Regions from separate parts of the Cohnella soli genome, predicted to be linked through region 1. Evidence: riboswitches for the same ligand, from Rfam matches in the RefSeq annotation. Region 1 holds a riboswitch; each other region holds the start of a gene.
The links. Region 1 has a riboswitch for cyclic di-AMP ahead of ACFPOF_RS28865 (ubiquitin-like domain-containing protein). Riboswitches for the same ligand answer to the same signal wherever they lie in the genome.

Region 1 (8,000 bases):
ACGCAGATGAGCCAATTCCTTCTTAAATATGGTAAAAGCATTGTTAAAATTGAAATAAATTTTTAATTCCTGACAGTTTCGACAGATATCGCCGCAATCAGTTCGATTTCGACAAGCACATCTTTCGGAAGCCTTGCCACTTCTACGGTTGAGCGGGCTGGCGTGTGGCTTCCAAAGTAAGAAGCGTACACCGAATTAAAGTCTGCGAACTGGTTCATGTCCTTCAAAAACACCGTCGTCTTCACGACATCGCGCAGTTCTGCACCTTCCGCTGCCAGCACCGCTTTCAAGTTGGTGAGCACTTGGTGTGTCTGCTCCTGGATCGTGCCGACGACCAGCTCTCCCGAAGAAGTAAGCGGAATTTGACCCGATGTATACAACATATTGCCGACGAGCACCGCTTGCGCATAAGGGCCGATAGCAGCTGGCGCTTCCGGCGTAGACACGATCTTCAGTTTGGACGTCATTCTTAAGCCCTCCTGTGTGAGTAAGTTAGAAAAAGTTCCCTGGCTGTACCTTAATTTGTCTCGTCTTCAAATCCACTTCAGTCAGACGTGCAAGAGACACATAATCGTGCAGCAGTCGTTCCTCGTTCTCGACTTCGCCCGATTCGACGAACACGCCGACTCCGGCGACAACCGCACGGAACTCGTGAAGCAAATCAACCATCCCTTGAATCGTACCGCCGGCTTTCATGAAGTCGTCGATTATCAGCACACGCGACTCTTCCTTTAGCGCGCGGCGGGCGAGCGACATCGTCTGGATGCGCTTCGTCGAGCCCGACACATAATTGATGCTGACCGCCGAGCCTTCCGTCACCTTATGATCCCGCCGAACGATAACGACGGGCAAGTTCAAATATTGCGCTGTCGCATGGGCGAGGGGGATGCCCTTCGTCTCCACCGTCATAATCACGTCGATGTTCCGATCGGCGAATACGGACGCGAACATCCGGCCGACTTCCTGCATAAGCGCAGGCTGGCCGAGTAAATCCGTCATATACAAATAGCCGCCCGGTAGCAGCCGGTCAGGCTGTTCAAGCTCCCGGCAGATCGTTACGATCTTCTCGAGCGCCAAATCTTTGCGGCACTTCGGCACGAACCTTACGCCGCCGGCAGCACCCGCAAGCGTGGTCAATTCGCCTATCCCCTCGTCCTCGAACACTTCCTTGATAATCGCCAAATCCTCGCTGATCGAGGACTTCGCCGACTGGTAACGCTCAGCGAAAGCTGTAAGAGAAATTAACGTATGAGGACGGGCCAATAAGTACTGCGTCATTTCAACGAGCCTGGCGCTTCGTTTCAATTTTTTCACGTGCTCCTCTCCCGTCCAAATCCGAATATTGTAAACGTATCATAACATTATCATCCGTTTTTCTTCAACATAAACCGACCAAATGTCTCCATTATGTAAGCATTCTTGCCACAAATACTTCTTTGCAGAAGCCTCTTAAAGCGTTATAAACGCGTGCGACTTTAATTTCCTTGGAGACGAGTCCGAATACGGTCGGCCCGCTGCCCGACATGAGCACGCCGTCAGCCCCCGCTCTCACCATGCAATCCTTGATCTGCTTAACTTCCGGGTAGCGGTGAAGAGTCACAGACTCCAGCACGTTGCCGAGTGCCGCACACATGTCGGGGAACGATTGGCGCGAGATTGCGCTGAGCATGTCCGGAATCGATGGATGGGACTTTAAGTCGTTGACGCGGAACTTGCCGTACACGTCCGCAGTCGATACGTTAATCGGCGGCTTAGCGAGTATGACCCAACATTGCGGAGGCGCCTGCAAGCTTTCGAGACGTTCTCCCCTGCCAGTCGCCAGCGCCGTACCGCCGCGAATGCAGAACGGCACATCGGAACCGAGTTCCGCACCGAGCGCCTCCAGCTCGGACAATGGCAATTGCAAATCCCACAGACGATTTAGTCCGCGCAGTGCAGCAGCCGCGTCGCTGCTGCCGCCGGCAAGCCCCGCCGCGACCGGAATTTGTTTGTCGAGATGCATATAGACGCCTCGCGTAACCCCGTAACGTTCCTTCAGCAGCCTCGCCGCCTGAAATGCCAAGTTTTTCTCGTCCAGAGGAATGAATCCGACTTGGCTTGTGAGCACAATCTGGTCGCGGGGAAGCTCTTCCATCTCCAGACGATCGGCCACGTCGACCATCGTCATAATCATTTCAACTTCATGGAACCCGTCTTCCCGCTTCCGCAGCACATCTAGCAGCAGGTTGATCTTGGCCGGGGCTTTCTCGTAGATTTTCGTCATTTCCATCCACCGCTCCTATGTAAAAAACCGTTCAAGCTTAATGAATACCGGTTTGATCCGTTCCGATCCGCTTTTGTTTCGTCATGCAAAAATCATTAAATAATTATAACAAAGTGAAATCCGAAATGCGAAAAAGAGGCCGAATCCCGCCCTGCGGAATGTCGCCCTCTTCACACGATACCGACCGACTGCCGTTACGGCTGCTGCGACTTGGCCGCCGCTTGCTCGGCCATCTGGATCGCCCGCTTCACCATATTGCCCGCATCTTTGGTTGTAATGCCGCCCCAGCCTTCTTGCTGCACTTTGCCGTAGAACCCCAAATCTTTGGCCAGCTCTGTCTTCAGCTGTTCGGACATTACGCTTCTTCTTCGGCTCATCGACCGTTCGCCTCCTGGCCCGCATGCTTGGCGCCGACGTACGGCGCCTACCCGTTAGGATGCCCCGGGGACGTCCGCACATGCAAAACGGGCAGCCCCGCGCCCGATTGGCGCGCCGGCTGCCCGTACATTAAACCGCGCAGGTGCGATCAATAATTGATTCGTACCTGTCCCTCGTCATTGCACAACATGACTTCCACGGATTCCGTCAAAATATCCGCGTAGCTGTACGATACCCGCTTAAAAGCGTTCTGTTCCTCGTCCAGCTTTACGATGAAAACCGATGGGTAGATTTCTTCCAACACGCCCGTGCGTTCGATGGTCTTACGACGGCCACCGTTGGCGCGGAGCATGATTTTGGAACCGACGTGCGGCTCCAGGCTTCGCTTGATCTCGAGAAGCGCATTTTTAGCCATGATCCACTACCACCTCTTTCCCTGTAAATTATATCTAAAATCAGGGGAGGTGTCAAACAAAGAGAATATTATATCAACGATGCCATTTTCGTGTCAACGGTCATTTTCCTTGAGGATACGAGGTTTTTCCGAAACAAGCTCGCGATTTGTCACACAATGTTCACATTTTGCTCAGTTGCCGTTGTTTTCAAATTCGGCACTCCGATCCGATATCGTCCCATGGTTTCGATGCCGCCCATGCCTTGACGTCCGCTGATCGTGTGGGCGATGACGTCGGCGATGTTCACCGTGTCCCTGAAGGGCGTGAACGCCGCCCTGACGGCCACGTAGACAGGATCCAGCGCATGGATCATAATTCTTCCCGGCGAGCTTGCAAAGTTGGCCCCTGCGGACAACAGCGCCTCGAAATGGGATTGGCAGGCGCCGGCGACGATGACAAGGGAGTCTCGATTCCGTTCGTACTCTCTGGCGACCTGAACGGCCCGAACGAAATTCAGCGAATTCTTGTAGCTGCTGAGCTGCTGCAAGTCCTCACGCTGCTTCAGCACCCCATCATGGCCCGTAATAACGACGATGTCCGGATGGAATTGATACAGCATCTGCTGAAGCACTTGCGGCATCTGCGATTCGTGGCAGTGCATCCCCTCCGCGGGAACGCGAAGCTGGCCGTACACCTGCATACTTTTCTTTAAGTAATTGGCGTCTCCGTCCAGATGAAGCACTTTGCCCGGCATCTCGAAGAACGGCTGCCGGCGGTCGTCCAGCACTGTCGAGAAACCCACCCTGCCCGTCTGGCGACTTCGTTCCTCGTTCATTCTGCGCAAAGACTCGTTCGCGTGGATGCGCGCCTGGCGCGTCCCACCGAGCTCGTCCGGATTCCGTACCGTTTGAAGATCATTCACGGGAGCGTCGGCCAGCAACCGATAATCCATCCCTCTAAGGACGGCCTGCTCGGCGACGAAAGCCGCAACCCGGAACAAAACGTCCCCGCCATAGGATTTGCGAATAACTAGATCCCCCTGCTTCATGGGCAATCACCTCTTCGTCTATCCTATGGTGGAGGGCGTCCGCCTGTGCGCGTCCGGACGTAATCCGATCGTCATCCGCCATTCCTAGCCGCTGCTTAGTTCTAGTTCGACATGCCGGCTTTCTCCAGTGCCTCGTACACCGCCGCGAATTCCTCCAGGCTAAGCGTCTCGGCCCTACGCTCCGGCTGCACGCCGACTGCCGTCAGCAGCTCGGCTAGCTCGCCTTTGCGGTCTTTGCCGGAGAATGCCGTCAAGTTGTTCGCAAGCGTCTTGCGCCGCTGCGCGAACGCAGCTTGCACGACGCGGAAGAAGCTATCCTCGTCGCGCACATCGACTGCGGGCGCCGGGCGCCGCTTCAGCCGAATGACGGCGGATTCAACGTTCGGCTCCGGGATGAAAGAACTGCCAGGCACGACGCAGACGACCTCGGGCTCGCAATAATACTGGACCGCGACGGTTAAGCTGCCGTAATCCTTACCGCCCGGTTTTGCCGCCATACGTACCGCCACTTCCTTCTGCACCATCACAACGATGTTCTCTAGCGGCAGCCTGTCCTCCAGCAGCTTCATGATAATAGGCGTCGTGACGTAATAAGGCAAGTTGGCGACCACGCTAACGCCGGACAAACCTGCGAACTTCTCTTCCCACAGCGCGCGCAAGTCTGTCTTTAGCACGTCCCCATGCACGACGCTGACGTTGCCATAGGGGGACAATACATCTTCCAGAATCGGAAGGAGCCTCCGGTCGATCTCGACCGCCGTCACTTTGCCAGCTGTCTTGGCGAGTCTCTCCGTCAACGAACCGATGCCGGGACCGACTTCGAGCGCGCCCTTCGTCTCGTCCAGATCCGCCGCTTCGATGATCTTGTCCAGCACGTGCCCGTTGATCAAGAAGTTCTGACCGAGGCTTTTCTTGAACGTAAAGCCGTGTTTGCGAATAATGTCCCGCGTGCGCCCCGATGTCGCGATTGCCTTCTCCGCCTGAACTTTGTGTGCGCCCTGCTCTTTCGTTTCTTTCATGCTCCTCTATCGCCCTTCCCGCTCTACCTGTTCGAGTGCGGCCAGAAACTCCGTCCGCGTAATCCGAAACATGCGGCATCTCTTGAAAAATTGTTTGCCGTTCGCGTAACCGATGCCAAGCAGTTCGCCCATCCGTTCCCTTCTTCTGGCCGACGAAGCGTGCACGATCAGCCCCGCATCGAGCAGATCGCTCCACTCCAGCCCATCTGCCATAACGGTCTCGCTGCCCGCAGCCGCTTCCGGATCTCTGACGCTCGCCAGCGCCCTGCGGATGGCATCGTCTGTCGCATGTTCGACGCCGATGCCCCGGCGGCTTCTTGCTTCGTCCTTCGTCAAGAACGCGTGCTTGCAGCCGGGCACCCGCTCCGACACCCTTTTGCGTATACGCTCTCCCGGCGAGTCGGGGTCGGTCAGCACGATAACCCCTCTGCGGGCTTGTGCCAGTTCGATGCGCCGCAGGACGCTTTCATCGATCGCCGAACCGCCCGTCTCGATCGTATCCGCGCCGACCGCCCGCTGCACGGCGGTCGTATCGTCCTTGCCTTCGACAACGATGACTTCCCGGATGTTCAACCTGTTACCGCCTTTGCCGTAATCTTATGGTTACAAGCGTATATGAACTTGACCGATACATCAAGTGCGCACCTTTGCTTCCATGGCAAAAGAATCGGGAAGAAGCCGCATAGGCCTCTCCCCGATTCCTGAACTCGCATATAAGGCGTCGATCAATCCGCAGACGGTTTGACCGGGCCGATGACGTATACCTTGAACCCGCGCTTCGTGCCGAACTTATCGACGTGGGATTCGCTCTCGTAGTAGACGTCGATTTTCTTGCCCTTGATCGCCCCGCCGGTATCTTCCGCTCTGCGGAAGCCGATCCCTTCGATGTATACCCACCAACCGATCGGAATGACGCGCGGATCGACCGCAATCGTGCGACCTTCCTGGACGACCGCTCCCGAGGCAGTGACGCCGTAGTCGGAATCGCCTTTTTTCTTGCCTGTCGACGAGAAACCCGCGGAATACGCAGTAAGCGTCACGTTCGTCAGCAGACGGCGGATTTTAACCTGCTTCCCGTTCAAGCTGACGAATTGGACTTCGCCGGCTCGAGGTCTTCCCATGAAGGAAGCCGTCGCCACTTCCGCCTTCTTCTTCGTGCCGATAGCAACAACCTTCTGTACAGCCGGTTGCGCAATGACTTTCTCGACCATTTCCTGGCTGACGAGTTTGCCGTCCTCATAGACGCGTTCCGTCTTGTAGACGACAACACCCGCTTTGCCTTGCTTAATGACTTTCGTTTTGCCAACTTCCAGATCGGCGTTCTTCTGTTCCAAGACTTTAAACGCAATCGGAAGTTTCGTTTCGGTCATTTCCTTGCGCACCCGGACGACCGAGACGGTCATTCCTTCGGCTAGCGACGTACCGATCGCCGGAGTAACGCGATCCTCTCCCGCGATGCCGAGATTCAATGTGCCGAGCGCCTCGCTTACTGTATCGGCGGTCGTATGAACCCGTTGCTCCTTACCGTCTGCCTTAACCGTTATGCTTACCGCCCGATCAATGACGATCCGGCTTCCTTCGTCCAGCTTGTCGGTCAATTGTCCTGACAGGGTGTCGTAAGGACCGACGTGAATGTTGCGTTCCGCGAGCAGTTCTTCGACGCTGTTGGTCTGGGTGGCAATAACGGAGGCGACTCCGTTATCAATAATCGTGATGTTCTTGGTGGCCGCCTTTTGCAAAAGCGACATGAACATCATCGTGATGGCAAAAACGAGAATTGCGCCCAAAATGGCTACGCGCAAATGCTCATGCTTCCATCGCAGTGCGATAAGCTTGCCGGTCGGTCGTGGATCATGGGTTTCCTCAACAGGAATACTGCCCATTTTCTCGTTCCCCCTCATAGCCCCGCCGTCGACTGTGATGCATGATACTTGTCAGACGCGACTAATCCATAATGTTAACGACGCTTCGGTGATCGCCCTCATATCTGTTTGTAGGGGCTCCCGAAATTTCACGCCGCCTCGTCCAGTCGTGCTTCTCAACTTTGAGTTCATACCCCTGGGCGTATGAGAAAAGTTGCGCATGCAACACAAAAAGCCATCGAGACAGAGGATCTGTTCGTGGCTTCCGCAGTTGGATGGATAGAATAGTATCGCGGCACGAGTTGACCTCTCTCTATAACGCTTACGGGGTTAGCTGTCGGATTCGGGCAAAGAGAGTCGCCCTAATCGCTCCCGGTCAAGACGCGTGGCTCGGATGGAGGCGCGTTCATGCCGCTTGCGATATTCACCCCAAGATTGCTCGGACCGCCTTGGACGAATTGCTTACTCGCCGCCGCGTTGGGTCCCCCGTTCTCCCTATTGGGAGATTAAGCGCACTGGAAAAGGAATGTCATATTGAAACTTCTGATGAAGATCATAACCTCTATCCAACAAAGGTGTAAAGAAGGCGCATCGGACGAATTTCCCTATTTTCATGGGAAAATGGACGTTTCTTCGGTGGAATGAGCGGAAAAAGCCAGTTTTTTCTTAAAATCATTCCGTTTTTCTCTCGAATATTCCGTTTATCTCGCGAGTCCAAAACAGCGCTTGGCGTTCTCACTCGTTATTTTTCCGATTTCTTCCAAAGAAATCCCTTTGATTTCTGCCGCCGCCTCCGCAACAAGACGAACGTAAGCCGACTCATTTCTCTTCCCGCGATGGGGGTGAGGCGTCAAATATGGAGCATCCGTTTCGATGAGCAAACGGTCCAAAGGCACCCTCTCCAGCACCTCTTTAGGCACCCTGGCATTCTTGTAAGTTACTGGTCCGCCGAACGAAATGTGGAAGTTCATATCCAGGCATAACTTGGCCGTCTCCCAGCTCCCGGAGAAACAATGCATAATGCCGCCGATCTCA
Region 2 (8,000 bases), on a different contig from region 1:
ACGAGATTGCCGTACGCCGGATATTTCTCCTCAAGGAAGTACCAAGGCTTGCCGTCTTTGTACGTCCAGATGCGTCCGCCTTCGCCGCGCGCCGATTCGCTCATGAGGCGGTTTTTGTCGTCGCCCGGAATAGCTGTCGGGTGAATTTGGATAAACTCGCCGTTCGCATAATGAACGCCTTGCTGGTACACTGCGCTCGCTGCGGTTCCCGTATTAATGACGGAGTTTGTTGTTTTTCCGAAGATGATGCCCGGTCCGCCGGTCGCGAGAATGACTGCGTCTCCGCGGAACGTGACACATTCCATCGTGCGCAAATCTTGCGCCGAGATGCCGCGGCATACGCCGTCGTCGTCAAGCACAGCGCCGGTAAATTCCCAGTGTTCGAACTTCTGAACGAGTCCGGCCACTTCCCAGCGGCGAACTTGCTCGTCCAATGCGTACAGCAGTTGTTGTCCGGTCGTCGCGCCGGCGAAAGCCGTGCGGTGGTATTGCGTACCGCCAAAACGACGGAAATCGAGCAATCCTTCCGGCGTACGGCTGAACATGACGCCCATCCGGTCCATCAAGTGAATGATGCCGGGCGCAGCTTCGCACATCGCCTTGACCGGCGGTTGGTTCGCGAGGAAGTCTCCTCCGTATACCGTGTCGTCGAAGTGCTCCCATGGGGAGTCGCCTTCGCCTTTCGTATTCACCGCTCCGTTAATGCCGCCTTGCGCGCATACGGAGTGGGAACGTTTAACCGGCACGAGCGAGAACAGGTCAACCCGCATGCCCGCTTCCGCCGCTTTGATCGTCGCCATCAAGCCGGCTAGTCCGCCGCCGACGACAATTACTTTTTGAGTAGCCATCTATGTTTCTCCTCCCGCTATCGATAGGGGTATGTTATCCTTGTGTCGCCGAACCGAGCAGCGCGGCAGCTTCGTTCGAGAATTCATCGCCGCTAAGCGCTACGATGGACAACAGGAACAACGCGGTCAAAATGACGAAAATGACCATGCAAATGTTGGAGGAAATTTTCTGCGCACGCGGTCCGACCGTAATGCCCCAGCTGACGAGGAATGCCCACAAGCCGTTGGCGAAGTGGAACATTGCGGCAACGACGCCGATGACGTAAGCTGTCAACGCGACCGGGTTTTGAAAAATTTCGTTCATGCGCGATCCGAGGTCCTCGTGCCGCACGTTGCCGAGTACAAGCTGGAAGCGCGTCTCGTAAAAGTGCCAGGCCACGAAAATAAACGTGATAACCCCGGTTATCCGTTGCGCCGCAAACGCCCAGTTGCGTCCATAGCTGAATCGTCCCGTGTTCAAGTTCGACTGGTAAGCGACATACAAGCCGTATACGCCATGGAACAAGATCGGCAGCCAAATGACGAACAGCTCAAGGAAAAAGAGCAAAGGCATCTCGTTCAAATTGTTGATGCTTTTGTCGAACCGCTCTTTCCCTCCTTCGAACGCGGAGTAGTTCGTTATCGCGTGCTCGACGATAAACAATCCGAGCGGGATAACGCCGAGCAATGAGTGAAGCTTTCTCGGTAAGTAAGAATTACTTGCCATGTGTGTGTTCGTTCTCCTTTCGCATCCGAGCTTCGACAACAATAGCGACGAATTGTCAGACGTCACCATTTTGTCACCGCTTTTAAGGTTACTCTATTTTCGCTTATAATGGAACTGCTTATTTAATATTAAAACTTATAACAATTACGCATAAGAGAGGCTGTTTATCCATGTTGGAAGATATGCGTTTGTTCGCCGCGATCGTGGAACAACGAAGCTTAAATAAAGCCGCTGAACGCTTGAACTTGTCTCAGCCCGCACTATCCCGCCGACTGTCCAGAATGGAAGCCGAACTTGAAGTCGATCTGTTCCGCCGTATCGGTAAAAGGCTCGAGCTAACGCCTGCAGGCAAACTCACGTATGATTTCGCCCTTGAGCTTCGGCGGTTCCATGGTGACTACTTGCAGAAGTTAAACGCATTCAAGTCTTCGGAAGCACCGGTGGCAACGATCGGAGCGAGCTTGACGACGCTGCAGACGACGCTCCCCGAGCTGATTACTACGATGACCGGCAAACATCCGAACTTGGAAATTAAAGCGGTCACCGGCAAGTCCCACGAAATCGCGACGTTAGTCAAAGAACGCAAAGTCGATTTCGGCATCGTCGCCTCATCGGTCGTAGACGACGCCATTACCAGTTTACCCTTGTTTGACGATCATCTTATCCTCGTCCTCCCGCGAAAACATCTTTTATTAGAAAGAACTCATTTGGAAATGAACGATCTGAACGGGCTGCCGATGATTTTGTTTGCTCCGGGGACTTGGTATCGCACGTTGACCGACGAGTTGTTTAAGACGTACAAACTAAAACCGGACGTTCGGATGGAAATCGATTCGTTCGAAGCGATTATCCGGCTTCTGTCCGCTTGCCGCGCGGGCACACTGCTGCCAAAATCGTATTTGCGCGAGCAAGTATTGGCAGATAACGACCTCGTCTTGGTCCGAATTCGGGAGCTCGAGGAAACGAAAAGGACAACGTCGCTTATTCACGGCGATCCCTTATGGCTTGCGCCTTCCACGCGGTATCTCATTGATGAGACAACCGCTTATTTCGCTCGCAGAGCGGTGCCTGGAATGGAGTAGCCCATCCTCCCCTGCTGCTGTGGGCGACCTATTTTCCTATAGTTTCCGGTTTTACAGGCCTATGCATTGTGTTAGCCTTTTACATATGCTTCTTGGCATCGTTTCCCGGTTGGCTGGGAATACCAAAGTCAAGGCACAAATGACGGCCTAAACCTTCGGGTGCGGGGGACAATATCGAAAGTATGCGCAGGATACATATCCGCCATGTACTTGGGGTGAATCGCGATTTCGCGAAGAGTCGATCTCCCGGCTCTAATCCGACAGCTAACCTCGCCGGCCGATTCTCAGGAGGATATCTCAGATGGTACACAGTTGGAAAAAGCTCGGAACGCGCGCCAGCGCGCTCGCACTCGGCGCCGCTTTGGCGATTCCGTCTCTGACGGCCTACGCAGCTACAGCTCCGTATACGGCCAAAGAAGGCGATACGTTCTGGAAATTGTCCAAGCAACTAAACGTTCCGCTGGAAGAACTGATGGATGCGAATCCGCGAATTGATCCGCTGAACATTTACGCCGGCTTAACGCTCGTCATTCCTGGCAACAGCATGCTCGCCGCGGCGGATACCAAAGAAAGCGCGGCCAAAGAAAACACGGTAACAGCACAATCCGTGACGACGACGTCCGGACAATCGCTCGGCTTCTCAAAAGTTCTCGATATTAAAGCAACCGCTTACTCCGCTTCGGCGGAAGAGAACGGCGAATGGGGCCCTGTCGATTACTTCGGGAACCCGTTAAAGCTGGGGACGATCGCCGTCGACCCTAGCGTCATTCCGTTCGGAACGCGCGTATACATTACCGGTTACGACTTCTCCGGCTTGCCGACAGGCGGGTTAATCGCAACGGCCACCGATAAAGGCGGCGCGATCAAAGGCAACCGAATCGATATCTTCGTACCGGGAAGCCGTCAATTCGTATCGGGCTTCGGTTACCAAAGCGTTAAAGTGTACGTATTGAAATAACAGAATAGCGGTTACTCCGCAAATGAGGAAAACCGTCAGGGGTTCACCCTGGCGGTTTTCAAGTTGCAAAATGATGAAATCGGATTCAGACATTCATTTTTCCTCCACGCTTGTTAAAAAACCACATTCAAGCCAAAGAAAGCTAGTCGATCGTAACGACATCAGGTAAACTACTTCTGTAATCCTTTCTTGCCATCTGATTTCCTTTCTGTTCAGAAAGCTTTAGGGATAATATCACAAGATTAGTACTCATCCTCAGGAGGTATTCTTATGTCTGAATGCAAACTGTTTGTCGATTATGAGCAACATGAAGCTGGGGTTCGAATGATCACATTAATAGAAGAGTTGGCAGCGAAAAAAGAGAGCGCACAATTGGAAAGTTTGATTATCGGGGACTGGGGCGGCGCTTATGAGACAGATTCCAGTGCTACTGTGGAAGCTCTTGTACGCTTGAAGGATCGTTTCCCAAAGCTACGTAGCCTATTTATAGGTGATATGAGCTATGAAGAGTGCGAGGTCTCCTGGATTAATCAATCCAATCTTGGACCGTTACTCGTTGCTTATCCCGAGTTAATAAGCTTTACTATTAAAGGCAGCACAGGTCTTAGTCTTGAACCGGCTCGGCATGACAAGTTGCAGCAGCTTACGATTATTTGCGGCGGGCTGGGTAAAGATGTAATTGCCAGCATTAGCAAGGGAAGCTTCAAAAGCTTACAGAAGTTGGAGTTGTACCTCGGAGTCGAAGAATATGGATTCGATGGCAGTCTTGAAGATGTACTTAAGCTAATCGAACCGGGGAAGTTCCCACAACTTACATATCTTGGACTTAAAGACAGCGAGATTCAAGATGAAATTGCGATTGCTATAGCGAATGCGCCAATTGTCGATCAGTTGCACACCTTGGATCTTTCTTTAGGAACGCTAACTGATAAAGGTGCGGAAGCACTGCTGCTAAGCGATAAAATTATGAAGCTACAGTTTCTTGACCTAAATTATCATTATATGTCCGATAACATGATGGACCGCTGGAATCAATCTGGTATTAACGTGGATATTAGCGATCAGCAGGATACTGATGAACATGAGGATTACCGCTATCCGTCATTGACGGAATAATGATGAGCACGATGATTCTCATTGGTAATCCCGATAATAAAAGAACAAACGGACTGCAAGCAGCAAGAGCAAGGCTGGGGTTATCCCCAGCCCTTGTTTTGAGTTATATTGATGTACTGCAAGGCAGAGCAGATTTGATTTCGCTTGCGGAAAGCTATGAGCAACTTGAAAAACCGCCCATTCTGCGGGTAGATGCGCCAGGAGAGCATTTTGAAGTAGAGCGTGAGCTTATTGCACTTGGCGCACCCAGTTCTACAGACTCGGCTATTGAAGAGGATGATAAGTTCTGGCTAAACTACAATGATACTTTCCATCCCCTGTCCGCCAAGAGTGCTCGCAGTATAAAGGAAGTGAAAGGCAGGCTCTATCATCCTTCTCAATGGTTTCGTGGATATTGCAGACTGCTAGCAAAGTTAGATGGACAAGCCAAGCAGCTATGGAATATGCCGCGCTGGATGAATACGCCTCAGGATATAGCTGCTATGTTCGATAAGCGGCATACGTATCAAATTTTATCAGCAGCAGGCTTGCCACTGCCCAGAAGATTAGTTGCACCGCAAGCCATCCAAACTTATGATGCACTGCGTGAAGCAATGGCAAGTGAGCGCTCCTATCGTTTGTTTATTAAGCTGGCTACTGGCTCTGGTGCATGTGGAGTAATCGCTTATCAGTTGAATCCCGTAACAGGGGCAGAATCTGCCGTAACTACGATGGGTGTAGAAAACTATTACACCCGACCTCCGTTATTTTACAATGTGAAAAAGCTGGTAACTTACAATGATCGCCATGCAATCCGGCAAATGATCAATTGGCTGTTAGGGCATGGCGCCCATATCGAACAATGGATTCCAAAAGCATCTTATCAGCAGCACAGCTTCGATATTCGTCAGCTTGTTGTCGCAGGCAAAGCCTGTCACAGCATTGCTAGAGCAAGCAAGACACCGATTACTAACTTGCATCTCGACAGCAAACGGATGAGTTTGAAGCAAATCGGTCTCTCTGATTTGCTTCAAGCTACTGTACATCAATGTGCGGAGAGAGCCTTATTAGCATTTTCACAATCGATGGTTGCAGGTATAGATGTGCTGCTCAGTAGCGGTTCTTACCAGCCTTACATACTGGACGTTAATCCATTTGGTGATTTGCTATATGATAGTCATTATCAAGGATACGATCCCTATGAATGGGAAATGAGGACGATCTCGATCTAGCTGGAAGAGGAGCAACAGAATGTTTAACATGAACGAAATTGTCGGAAGTCATGATATTCTCATGATAACACTAGATACACTGCGTTATGACGCTGCTGCGATGGAGGAAGAGCATTGCCCGAATTTATGTGATGATGGGCATTGGGAGCTGAGACATACACCAGGCAGCTTCACTTATGCCGCACATCATGCATTTTTCGGTGGCTTTCTTCCGACTCCGGCTACTACAAATAAATCAGAACATGTGCGTTTGTTCCACTCCAAAAATACAGGGCTGAAAACACATCCGTATACGTGGCAATTCGATACGACGGATATCGTATCGGGACTGCAAACGGAAGGTTATCGCACGATTTGTATTGGCGGAGTTATTTTTTTTACGAAAAAAGTTCCACTTGCGAAAGTGCTACCCAGTTATTTTCAGGAAAGCTATTGGCGGATGACCTTTGGCGTGACAAATCCGCGCTCGACCGAGCATCAAGTCAATCATGCGCTGAAGCTATTAGAGCGTTCAGATCAAGAAGCACGCTTGTTTATGTTTATTAATGTTTCAGCGATTCATGGACCGAATCATTATTTTGTTCAAGGAGCAAAGCAAGATTCAGTAGAGACACAACGTGCAGCTCTTCGTTATGTAGACGGCGAGCTAGGTCGCTTATTTCAAGCATTTAGAGAACGGAAGCGTCCTGTGTTCTGCATGGCGTTTTCTGATCATGGCACCGCTTATGGCGAAGATGGCTACAATGGTCACAGGCTGGCCCATGAAGTCGTGTGGAATGTGCCTTATCGCGAATTTATGTTGTAGGGAGCAATGATTATGAACAATAGTTGGAGGCATCATTTAACTTCAGAGCCCTATCGCTCTTATCTATACTCTTATCCGCATAAAACGTCCTATCGAACATTGGAGACGAAGCTGCCGTTATCTGAACTTTGGAGTCGGGAATTGGCAGATACGTTCTTTTTATATATGCATATTCCGTTTTGCGGTGCTCGCTGCGGCTTCTGTAATTTATTCACCTTACCTGATAAGCGTGCGAATGTGCATGCTGAATACGTCGATGCCTTGGAAAGACAAGCAGAACAGTGGGCACCCTTCATTCAACATAAGCCGATTGCCAGATTTGCGATTGGCGGGGGAACACCGACACTGCTAGCGCCTACTCAGCTTGAGCGCTTGTTTCATATCGCACAGCATGTAATTGGCATGAACCCAGAACGAGCTTCTATCTCGGTGGAAACTTCTCCAGAGACGGTAACTGCCGAGCGTTTGGACATTTTGAAACGTAGAAAAGTGGATAGGATCAGTATGGGGATTCAAAGCTTTATTGAAGCGGAAGCAGAAGCGATCTATCGTCCGCAAAAGCCACAGGAAGTGGAACGAGCGCTGAAACAACTCAAACTTTACTCGTTTCCCATTCTCAACTTGGATTTGATTTACGGGCTTCCCGGGCAAACACATGATTCATGGCTGTACTCGTTGGACAAAGCGCTATTTTATGAGCCGCAGGAAATTTTTATTTATCCGCTATATACGCGTGAGCATACGATCGTCAAGCCAGAGCAAATTAGACAGAGCGGAGAAGATCAGCGGCTACGTCTATATAGCATTGCACGAGAACGCTTGTTAGCGCACGGGTATACGCAGTATTCGATGCGTAGATTTGCTAAAGCAGAAGCAGATTCACCAAAGCGATTGCTTGATTACGGCTGTCATGATGAAGGCATGGTTGGGCTTGGCTGCGGTGCACGCTCATATACAAATGCTGTTCACTATTCCTCACGTTATAGCGTAGGACGTGCAGCTACAGCAAGTATTATTGCCGATTATGTGGCAGCAACTGATTTTACCTATGCGGATTATGGGATTGTACTTGGCAAAGATGAGCAGCAGCGGCGCTTTATTCTTAAATCCTTGCTACATACGGAAGGTTTGACGTTGGCTAGCTATACGGGGAGATTTAACAGTTCGGCGCTTAACGATTATCCTGAGCTAAATTTGCTGCTGGATGCAGAGCTTGCTGTTGTCCAGAAGGAAGTGTTGCGACTAACTGCAGAAGGGATGATGTACTCCGACGC
Region 3 (8,000 bases), on a different contig from region 1:
GCCGTATGTCGGCTTCAAGCCGACGACGCCGCAATAAGCAGCCGGTTGGCGAATGGAACCGCCTGTATCGGAGCCGAGCGAGAAGTACACTTGCCCTGCGGCGACGGATGCGGCGGAACCGCCGGATGAACCGCCGGGAACGCGCTCCAAGTCCCACGGATTGCGAACGACGCCGAAAGCGGAGTTCTCGTTGGAACCGCCCATTGCGAATTCATCCATGTTCAGCTTACCGATCGTAACCGATTGCGCCGCATGCAGCTTCGTCACGACAGCCGCATCGTAGATCGGATCGTGGTTGGCAAGAAACTTCGAGCCGCACGTCGTGCGCAGCCCTTCGGTAACGATGTTGTCCTTGATGCCTGCCGGCAAGCCGAACAACAGCCCTCTTTCCCCGCCGTCAGCAATTTGTACGTCAAGCGCTTTCGCCTGCTCGCGCGCGCCTTCTTCGTTCAGCGCCAGAAACGCGCCGATCCGCTCGTCCGTACCGGAAATCCGTTCGAACGCATGCTCTACGAGCTCTGATACGGATAATTGCTTATGTTGAAGCCGATTATGTACTTCGGACAGTTTCAAATCGAAAAGCGACATGCTTAAATCCTCCTAGTCGTTATTCCAGCACGGCAGGCACTTTGAACTGCCCATTTTCTTCTTCAGGCGCGTTAAGGAGAACTTTCTCGATCGGCCAGGAAGCTTTTACCGTATCTTCTCTCATAACATTGGCCAAAGGAAGAACGTGGGTTGTCGGCTCAACGCCGTCCGTATTCAATCCGTTCAACTTCTCCGCGTATTTCAAGATTGCATTCAGTTGTCCGGAAAATTGTTCTTTCTCCGCATCGGACAGCTCGAGACGGGCCAGATTGGCGACATGCTCAACATCTTTAATCGTAATGCTCATAGTTGCTTCCCCCTCCTAATACCGCATATCCGCTCATTCTTTTCATTATATCGGACAAACTAAGGGAACTCAACGACACTTTGCAAGCCTAGGGCGTATCTGAAAATCTGCTGCCTTCGGAGTTTCCAGACACGCCATTCGCTTGCGGACAGGAGGATAAGATGCCCCGATACTATCGCGCGAAATTTCCGTCGCCGCTTCGGGATGCCGGTCTCGTCGAGTTCGCGTCGGACGATCCAGTCTTGCGCCGAACGCTCGGCAAAGCTGTCGAAAATACGTCGAACGATGTTACGTCTCCGCTTGCGACAACCTACGACGTTCCCGAGCAATTGCTAAAGTTACTCGGTCACCTGCAACGCAATATGTCCGTCGCAGACGCGGACAACGTTCGCTGCAGAATCGATTATGGCGACCCCCGAGTGTCGGCTGACCATCTTGAAGAAACGATAGACGAAGCCGATGTGCCGGACAGTAGTACGGACGGTTGGTTCCCGCTTTCCGCCCTTTTCGGTCAAATCGGCGGGATCAGCGTATCCGACTACATTTTGTATCGGATCTTCACTCCGCACCTTCAACCGATCGTGGCAACCGACCGCCGACCGATCGGTTACGAATTTCTGCTCCGTCCGTTGCCGGAACAAGCCCCGTTCCGACCGGCGGAACTATTCGAGACCGCGCGCCGTACCGGCCATCACGCATTCCTCGACCGCGCGGCGCGACATTCTGCCATTCGCATGGGAGCTTCCCATCTGCCGCCGGGGACGAAACGATTCGTCAACTTCCTCCCATCGTCGCTCCTTCATCCGGCATCGTGCCTGAAAGACACGTTCGACCTAATGAAAGCTACCGGAACGGCTCCGGAAGATTGCGTCTTTGAAGTGATAGAAACCGAACCGCTGGATGAGAACAAACTAGGTCGCGTTTTCGACGTCTATCGGGATCAACGGGTCAATCTTGCCCTCGATGATGTCGGCAGCGGTTTCGCTACGCTCGGTGCTGTCGAACGATTAAAGCCGGATTATGTAAAAATGGATCGCAGATGGGTCAGCGGTTGCGACGCGGATACGGCCAAGCAGAAATATATCGATGGTTTGTTGGAAAGAACGTCCCGGTTCGGGGGGAACGTTCTCGCCGAAGGGGTCGAGCGCGAAGAAGAATGGAACTACTTGCGCAACGCGGGCGTCCCCCTGTTTCAAGGCTACTTGTTCGGTAAGGCGATGCCTCTGCCCTCTCACGTGACCCTGTACGCTTAACGGCGCAACGCCGACATTCACGCAACCATTTTCGGGTCGGCGCGAATGTCGGCGTTGCTTTGTTCGTTTTAGCTTTCAGGCTTATGTGGCTCGAGGTGCTTTAAATCCACGCCTTCAAATTCACTTGGCGAATGAACTCTTCGCGGCTCAACACTTCCTTGCTCGTCTCTTCGGCCGGCTCATCTTCCGCTTGATCGCCGTTCATAATTCTTTTGAATAATTCCTCGTTGCGGGTTGCTAGAGCGAAATCGATCAGCGCTTCCTTCTCGATGCGCGCCGCTTCGAGCTCCAACATTGTCTCTTCCAATTCGATATCTCCGCCGGGCACGTAAAATTGCCTATTCGCTTTCGGAACCCGGATTACATAATCAAACGCGCTGTCGTTGTTCCGGTCATAAGCGATCACATAGCCGTATTCGCCTAAAGGCAGCTTCTGCTCAAACCGGTCATCGACAATGATGATCCTTTCCCCAAGCTTCAACATGTCGACTCTCCCCTCTCGCAACTATCGTTATAAGCCTATCCTACTAGAAATAGATTCCGATATGCAAATGTTGTCGCACCCGGCAAACAAACATTTCGAGGTACAAGCTTAATTAAGAGGCTACGATTAGAGCCGAACCCATGTATGCGCATTCATGGTCAACTATTGCCTTTGACGGGTATTTTCCGGCTGAAATCCCGATTTTACAGCAACGGCATCGAAGGAATATGATTTATCCATCCCATTCATCATGCATTGCAACGCTGAGTTTTCGTCACGAAAAGCGGGGGAACCACCGGCATCTTTTTGACAAATGCCAACCGGGGTGAATCGGCTGCGCCGTCATGAACGGCAGCCGTAGGGCGACTCTACGCGCCCGAATCCGTCAGCTAACCTCGTAAGCGTCCTTAGAGAGCGAAACAACTTCGGTTCGATTGTAACCGCGGGGGTCTTCCTCTGCGGTTTTTTGTCGTGCTGAAAGCCGCTGAATCGGACACATTAACAAGAAGTAGTTAGAATCAAAATCATTCGGCGGTGAAAAGACATGTTTTCCATCAAAAGATTGTTAATCGGACGCCCCCTCAAGTCAACGGCATTAGGGGAGCAGAAACTGAACAAAACAAAAGCGCTGGCCATCCTTTCTTCCGATGCGCTTTCCTCTGTCGCCTACGGCCCAGAGCAAATTTTGATCGTTCTCGCCACGCTTGGCGCGGCAGCGTTCTGGTATTCCGTTCCGATCGGGATCGGCGTGCTTGTCCTTCTGACGGCGCTCATCTTGTCCTACAGGCAAATCATCTATGCCTATCCGCACGGCGGAGGCGCCTACGTCGTTTCCAAAGAAAACCTCGGCGTATGGCCCGGTCTGATCGCCGGCGGCTCCTTGCTTGTCGATTATGTGCTAACGGTAGCCGTAAGCGTCTCGGCGGGCACCGACGCGATTACGTCCGCCTTTCCGAGCTTGCATGAGCATACAGTGCTTATCGCGATCGTTTTCGTCTTGTTTACAACGGTGCTGAACTTAAGAGGCGTGACGGAATCGGCCTCGATCCTCGCTTATCCCGTCTATTTGTTCGTGTTTGCGTTGTTTATCCTCATCGGGGTCGGACTTTATGACATCGCAACCGGCGCTGTTACCCCTGATGCTCACGTGTCCATCGGAACTCCGGTCGCCGGGATCAGCCTGTTTTTGCTGCTGAAAGCTTTCGCTTCTGGCAGTTCGGCACTGACAGGCGTCGAAGCGATCTCCAACGCCATTCCTAATTTCAAAACACCCGCTCCGGTGAATGCCTCACGCACGCTTCTTGCAATGGGCACACTGCTCGCTTTACTGTTCTCGGGCATTGTGTTTCTCGCTTATTACTACGGGATCAGCCCTCTGGCAGAAGTGACGGTCGTGTCGCAAATCGCGGAGCAAACGTTCGGCCGCCATTTCATGTACTTTTTTATTCAGGGAACAACTGCCTTGATTTTGATCCTCGCAGCGAACACCGGTTACTCGGCCTTCCCGTTGCTGGCAGTAAACCTGGCCAAAGATAAGTTTATTCCGAGAATATTTACCGCCCGCGGCGATCGGCTCGGTTATTCGAATGGCATTATTACGCTTGGCTTCCTGTCCATCGTGCTTATCGTCGCTTTCCAAGGGAACACCGAGCATCTCATTCCGCTCTACGCCGTCGGCGTATTCATTCCGTTCACGATGTCGCAAACCGGAATGATGGTCAAGTGGATCCGGCAAAAACCGAAAGGCTGGATCAGCAAGCTTGTGATCAACTCCATCGGCGCTCTCATCAGTTTCACGGTGTCGTTGATGTTCTTCATCACAAAATTCGAGCAAGTGTGGTCGGCTATCATCTTCTTGCCCGCGATCATCTATGTGTTCCACCGCATCAAGAAACACTACGAAGCCGTCGGCGATCAGCTTCGCTTATCGACGTGCGAGCCGTCGTTACCGATCGAAGGGAACGTATTTATCCTCCCTGTCTCGGGTATTACCCACGTCGTCGAGACGTCGATCAAATACGCTCAGTCGCTGTCGGCAAACCAAATTATCGCCGTTTACATTCCGTTCGAGCGGGAAGAGGAAACTGTTTTCGAAGAGAAATGGCACAAGTTCCATCCCGACATCCGGCTTGTCACATTGCATTCCCCGTATCGTTCGATTGTTCAACCGCTCATGAAATTCATCGACACCGTCGAGCGGAAAGCGAACGAATCCAATTACCAAGTCACCGTCGTCATCCCGCAGTTCATCCCGAAAAAAGGATGGCATAATATCCTGCACAACCAAACGAGCCTGATGATCCGCGCCCGGCTGCTCTACCGCAAAAACGTTATCGTGACGACGGTTCCTTATCATTTGAAAAAATAAAAAGGTGAATCGGAAGGCCGGCCCTGCTACCTAGCTAGGGTAGGAGGAGCCGGATGACGATGAACGGCGAACGGCCAGCAGTAAAAGCGCCGCTATGCAAATCGCCGCAGCGAATGCAGCCGTTCCCCATGTGACGCTGCCTGCTGTCAGCCGAGAAGCTGCAGCCGCATTCAGTCCGGACGGCAACCAGTCCAATTTCGGCTTTAACGTCGCCTGAACGATTTGCAGTGCCGTTACGAAGCCGAAAGCGGTGAATGCCGCTCCGGCGGGCGAACGAATAATCGCGCTGAAAGCAATCGTCGACGTCACCCCAAAAAGCAGCCATCCGATGTAAAGCAGCATAGATGACAGCGCGGCAACCGAATCCGGCTCTCCGATCAGCAGGAGGGTATAGTACCAAGCGCCGCCGTAGCCGAGCGCGAAAGAAACGACAACGAGCAAGCTGTGCATCATCCACTTGGCCAATACGTACGCATAGGGGGATGTCGGTTTAACGAGTATCCAAGCCGCCGTCCCGCTGCGTTTTTCCCCCGAGATCGTCCCCATGAAAGCAAGGCAAATGGCCAACATGCCGATCGTATCGTATTGCCCCAGCGTCTTGGCCAGCACTTCTCCCGGCTTTGGTATCGGAATTTGAATGATCGTCCCTTCAGGTAAAGAGCCGGCGGACGACAAAATATCCGGCATGAACTTTACGGTAATCGGTTGGATGAGCCCGAGCAGCAAGAACACCGCAGGGAGCCATATCCACTTTGCCGTACGAAGCGATTCCCGCCATTCCTTTAGCAACAGTACGCTCATAACGTTCATTCGTTCAACGCCTCCACAAACCATTGTTCCAACGACTTTCGCGCGACTTCGAATGCCAGCAGCTTTATGCCGCCTTCAAGCGCAGTTCTCAGTGCCGTTTCGCGCACGCCGTCGATGTCGTCCGTCTCGATGCTGCGGCTGTAACGACTTGTCGCCGACATTCGCACGCCAGGCAGCTTCTCCAGCGTTGCAAGCCACTCGCTCGCGTTGTCTCCGGCCTCGGTCTCGATTCTAATATACGGACGTCCAGCAGATTGCCGAATATGGTCCATCTCTCCCTGAAGAACAACGCTTCCCTTGTTCATCAAAATAATGTCGTCGCATACCTGCTCCGCATCGTGAAGTACGTGCGTGGACAGCACGATCGACATGTCCCGTTTCCATTGCTCCAGCATCGTCAGCACCTCGCGCCGACCGATCGGATCAAGCGCGGACACCGGTTCGTCCAGCAGCAGCAGACGCGGCCGATGAATAACCGCCTGCGCCAAGCCCAGCCGCTGCTTCATCCCCCCTGAATATCCCCCGACTCGCCGATCGGCCGCATCCGTCAATCCCGCTTGCTCCAGCAATATTTTCGTGCGGTTGGACGCTTCCTTCGCCGAAAGTCCGCACAGTCTGCCTGCCGTTTCCATCGTTTCCCTGCCTGTCATCCAGCCGAAGAACGCCGGCTGCTGAGGGAGAAATCCCATCCAGCGTCTGCGATCAGCAGGCAGTCCACCCTCCGCGAGCATCTCGCCTGAAGTCGGCTCAAGCAACCCTGCGAGAATGGACAGCGTCGTAGTTTTACCCGCTCCATTAGGACCTAACAGCGCGATGCAGCGGCGATCACCGATCGAGAAGCTGGCTTCGCCTAGCGCGATGGTTTGGCCGTAACGTCGTCCGATTCGTTGTGCCGTTAGCAGCTTCAATGGTCAATTCTCCTTCCGGCCGAGCGAGAAGAACAAAATAGGCCCGACGATATTCAAGCACACAATAATGAACACCCACACCCATTTGTTCCAGCGCACCGACTTCGCCCGGTACAGCACCGTTAACGCCGTCGCCATCAGCACAATTTGAATGACGGCTATGGGCAATAGCAACATGAGCAATTTAGAATCTATCATCCGAATCTCCTCCTGTTTCCCGTTCTTGCGTTGCGGCAAGTTCCCGCTTCCGCTTGCGTTTCTTCCATTGCTGCAACGCGATATAAGTCAATGTCGGCAGCGGCGCCTGAATCAGTCCCCATAGCCCCCAAAGCCACGGTTTGCCGCCTTCGCGGCGGGCGTGCAGGAACAGCAGCGTGCTTTGCGTCAGCAACAGCAACCCGAGCGACAACCAGAACCACCAGCTAGTCGCTAACATTTCCTCATTCATAGGTCGCCTCTTCCTTGCTTCGCTTTCGCATGCTGCGAATTTCCCCGACAATCAACGAGCTGCCGAAGAGCAGCGCCATGCCCTGCAATGCCCAGAAACCGGCAGTGAAGCCGGTTGCGAGCAGCACAACGCCAGCTATTGCCGGTACGGCCACCGACCAGAACAACAATAGCTCCCGCCACAGCTTTCGTCTCGCGATTCCGCGTCGTTCTCGAACGAAAGCTTCCCACGTCTCGATCGGCGCCGGAGAAGACGGGAAAGCTTCGTCCAGTCGATTCCATGTCTCATGCAAATCTGCTGCCAGCTTTTCGTCGCTTTCACGATCCGGCGTTGTCATGTGCATTCAGCTCCTCTCGCAACTTGCGGGTGCAATTAAAAATTCTCGATTTGACCGTTCCCGAAGGAACGGACATCATTTCTCCGATCTCCTCGTAGGTGTAGCCGTAATAATGTTTGAGAACAAGCGGCAGACGCTCCTCCGGAGACAGCTTATCCAGGCTTGCCAATAGTTCCGTCCACTCCTGCCCTCGGGAAAGGGACTCCCATTGCAGCGCCGACGCTCTGGCTTCCTCCATCAGCGTTCTGCTCTCCCGCTTTCGTTTCCGAATCGCGTCAATGAACAGTCTTGTGCCGATTGTAATAAGCCATGACGAAAATTTGGAGCTGCCGTCGTACTTTCCGATGTTTTCGATGGCACGAATCATCGTTTCCTGTGTAACATCTTCCGCCTCGGCGCGATTCATCGTTACTTTCAGCAAGTATCGAAATACCATTTCGTAATTATCGCGAAGCAAAGAGGCCAGTTCGGAATCGGATATTCGGCCTGCTCGATGC

Region 2: another riboswitch for cyclic di-AMP. It lies ahead of ACFPOF_RS22715 (3D domain-containing protein); the one in region 1 lies ahead of ACFPOF_RS28865 (ubiquitin-like domain-containing protein).
Region 3: another riboswitch for cyclic di-AMP. It lies ahead of ACFPOF_RS29565 (APC family permease); the one in region 1 lies ahead of ACFPOF_RS28865 (ubiquitin-like domain-containing protein).

What each region holds. Positions count from the first base shown of each region.
Region 1 covers NZ_JBHSMI010000062.1:15,655-23,654, reverse strand. Annotated here, with positions in the region: gene ACFPOF_RS28905 (RidA family protein) at 63-467, opposite strand; gene purR (pur operon repressor) at 493-1,314, opposite strand; gene ispE (4-(cytidine 5'-diphospho)-2-C-methyl-D-erythritol kinase) at 1,406-2,269, opposite strand; gene ACFPOF_RS28890 (small, acid-soluble spore protein, alpha/beta type) at 2,458-2,640, opposite strand; gene veg (biofilm formation stimulator Veg) at 2,790-3,056, opposite strand; gene yabG (sporulation peptidase YabG) at 3,206-4,084, opposite strand; gene rsmA (16S rRNA (adenine(1518)-N(6)/adenine(1519)-N(6))-dimethyltransferase RsmA) at 4,186-5,103, opposite strand; gene rnmV (ribonuclease M5) at 5,110-5,676, opposite strand; gene ACFPOF_RS28865 (ubiquitin-like domain-containing protein) at 5,829-6,986, opposite strand; cyclic di-AMP (ydaO/yuaA leader) riboswitch at 7,270-7,488, opposite strand; gene ACFPOF_RS28860 (TatD family hydrolase) at 7,667-8,000, opposite strand, start outside.
Region 2 covers NZ_JBHSMI010000029.1:545,149-553,148, forward strand. Annotated here, with positions in the region: gene sdhA (succinate dehydrogenase flavoprotein subunit) at 1-848, opposite strand, end outside; gene ACFPOF_RS22705 (succinate dehydrogenase cytochrome b558 subunit) at 883-1,554, opposite strand; gene ACFPOF_RS22710 (LysR family transcriptional regulator) at 1,725-2,636, shown strand; cyclic di-AMP (ydaO/yuaA leader) riboswitch at 2,771-2,932, shown strand; gene ACFPOF_RS22715 (3D domain-containing protein) at 2,938-3,594, shown strand; gene ACFPOF_RS22720 (STM4015 family protein) at 3,865-4,710, shown strand; gene ACFPOF_RS22725 (STM4014 family protein) at 4,722-5,921, shown strand; gene ACFPOF_RS22730 (STM4013/SEN3800 family hydrolase) at 5,941-6,726, shown strand; gene ACFPOF_RS22735 (STM4012 family radical SAM protein) at 6,739-8,000, shown strand, end outside.
Region 3 covers NZ_JBHSMI010000067.1:8,708-16,707, forward strand. Annotated here, with positions in the region: gene gatA (Asp-tRNA(Asn)/Glu-tRNA(Gln) amidotransferase subunit GatA) at 1-588, opposite strand, end outside; gene gatC (Asp-tRNA(Asn)/Glu-tRNA(Gln) amidotransferase subunit GatC) at 608-895, opposite strand; gene ACFPOF_RS29555 (EAL domain-containing protein) at 1,057-2,148, shown strand; gene ACFPOF_RS29560 (ATPase) at 2,249-2,632, opposite strand; cyclic di-AMP (ydaO/yuaA leader) riboswitch at 2,884-3,052, shown strand; gene ACFPOF_RS29565 (APC family permease) at 3,177-5,000, shown strand; gene ACFPOF_RS29570 (ABC transporter permease) at 5,031-5,810, opposite strand; gene ACFPOF_RS29575 (ABC transporter ATP-binding protein) at 5,807-6,718, opposite strand; gene ACFPOF_RS29580 (PLDc N-terminal domain-containing protein) at 6,722-6,916, opposite strand; gene ACFPOF_RS29585 (sigmaY antisigma factor component) at 6,903-7,166, opposite strand; gene ACFPOF_RS29590 (YxlC family protein) at 7,159-7,503, opposite strand; gene sigY (RNA polymerase sigma factor SigY) at 7,484-8,000, opposite strand, start outside.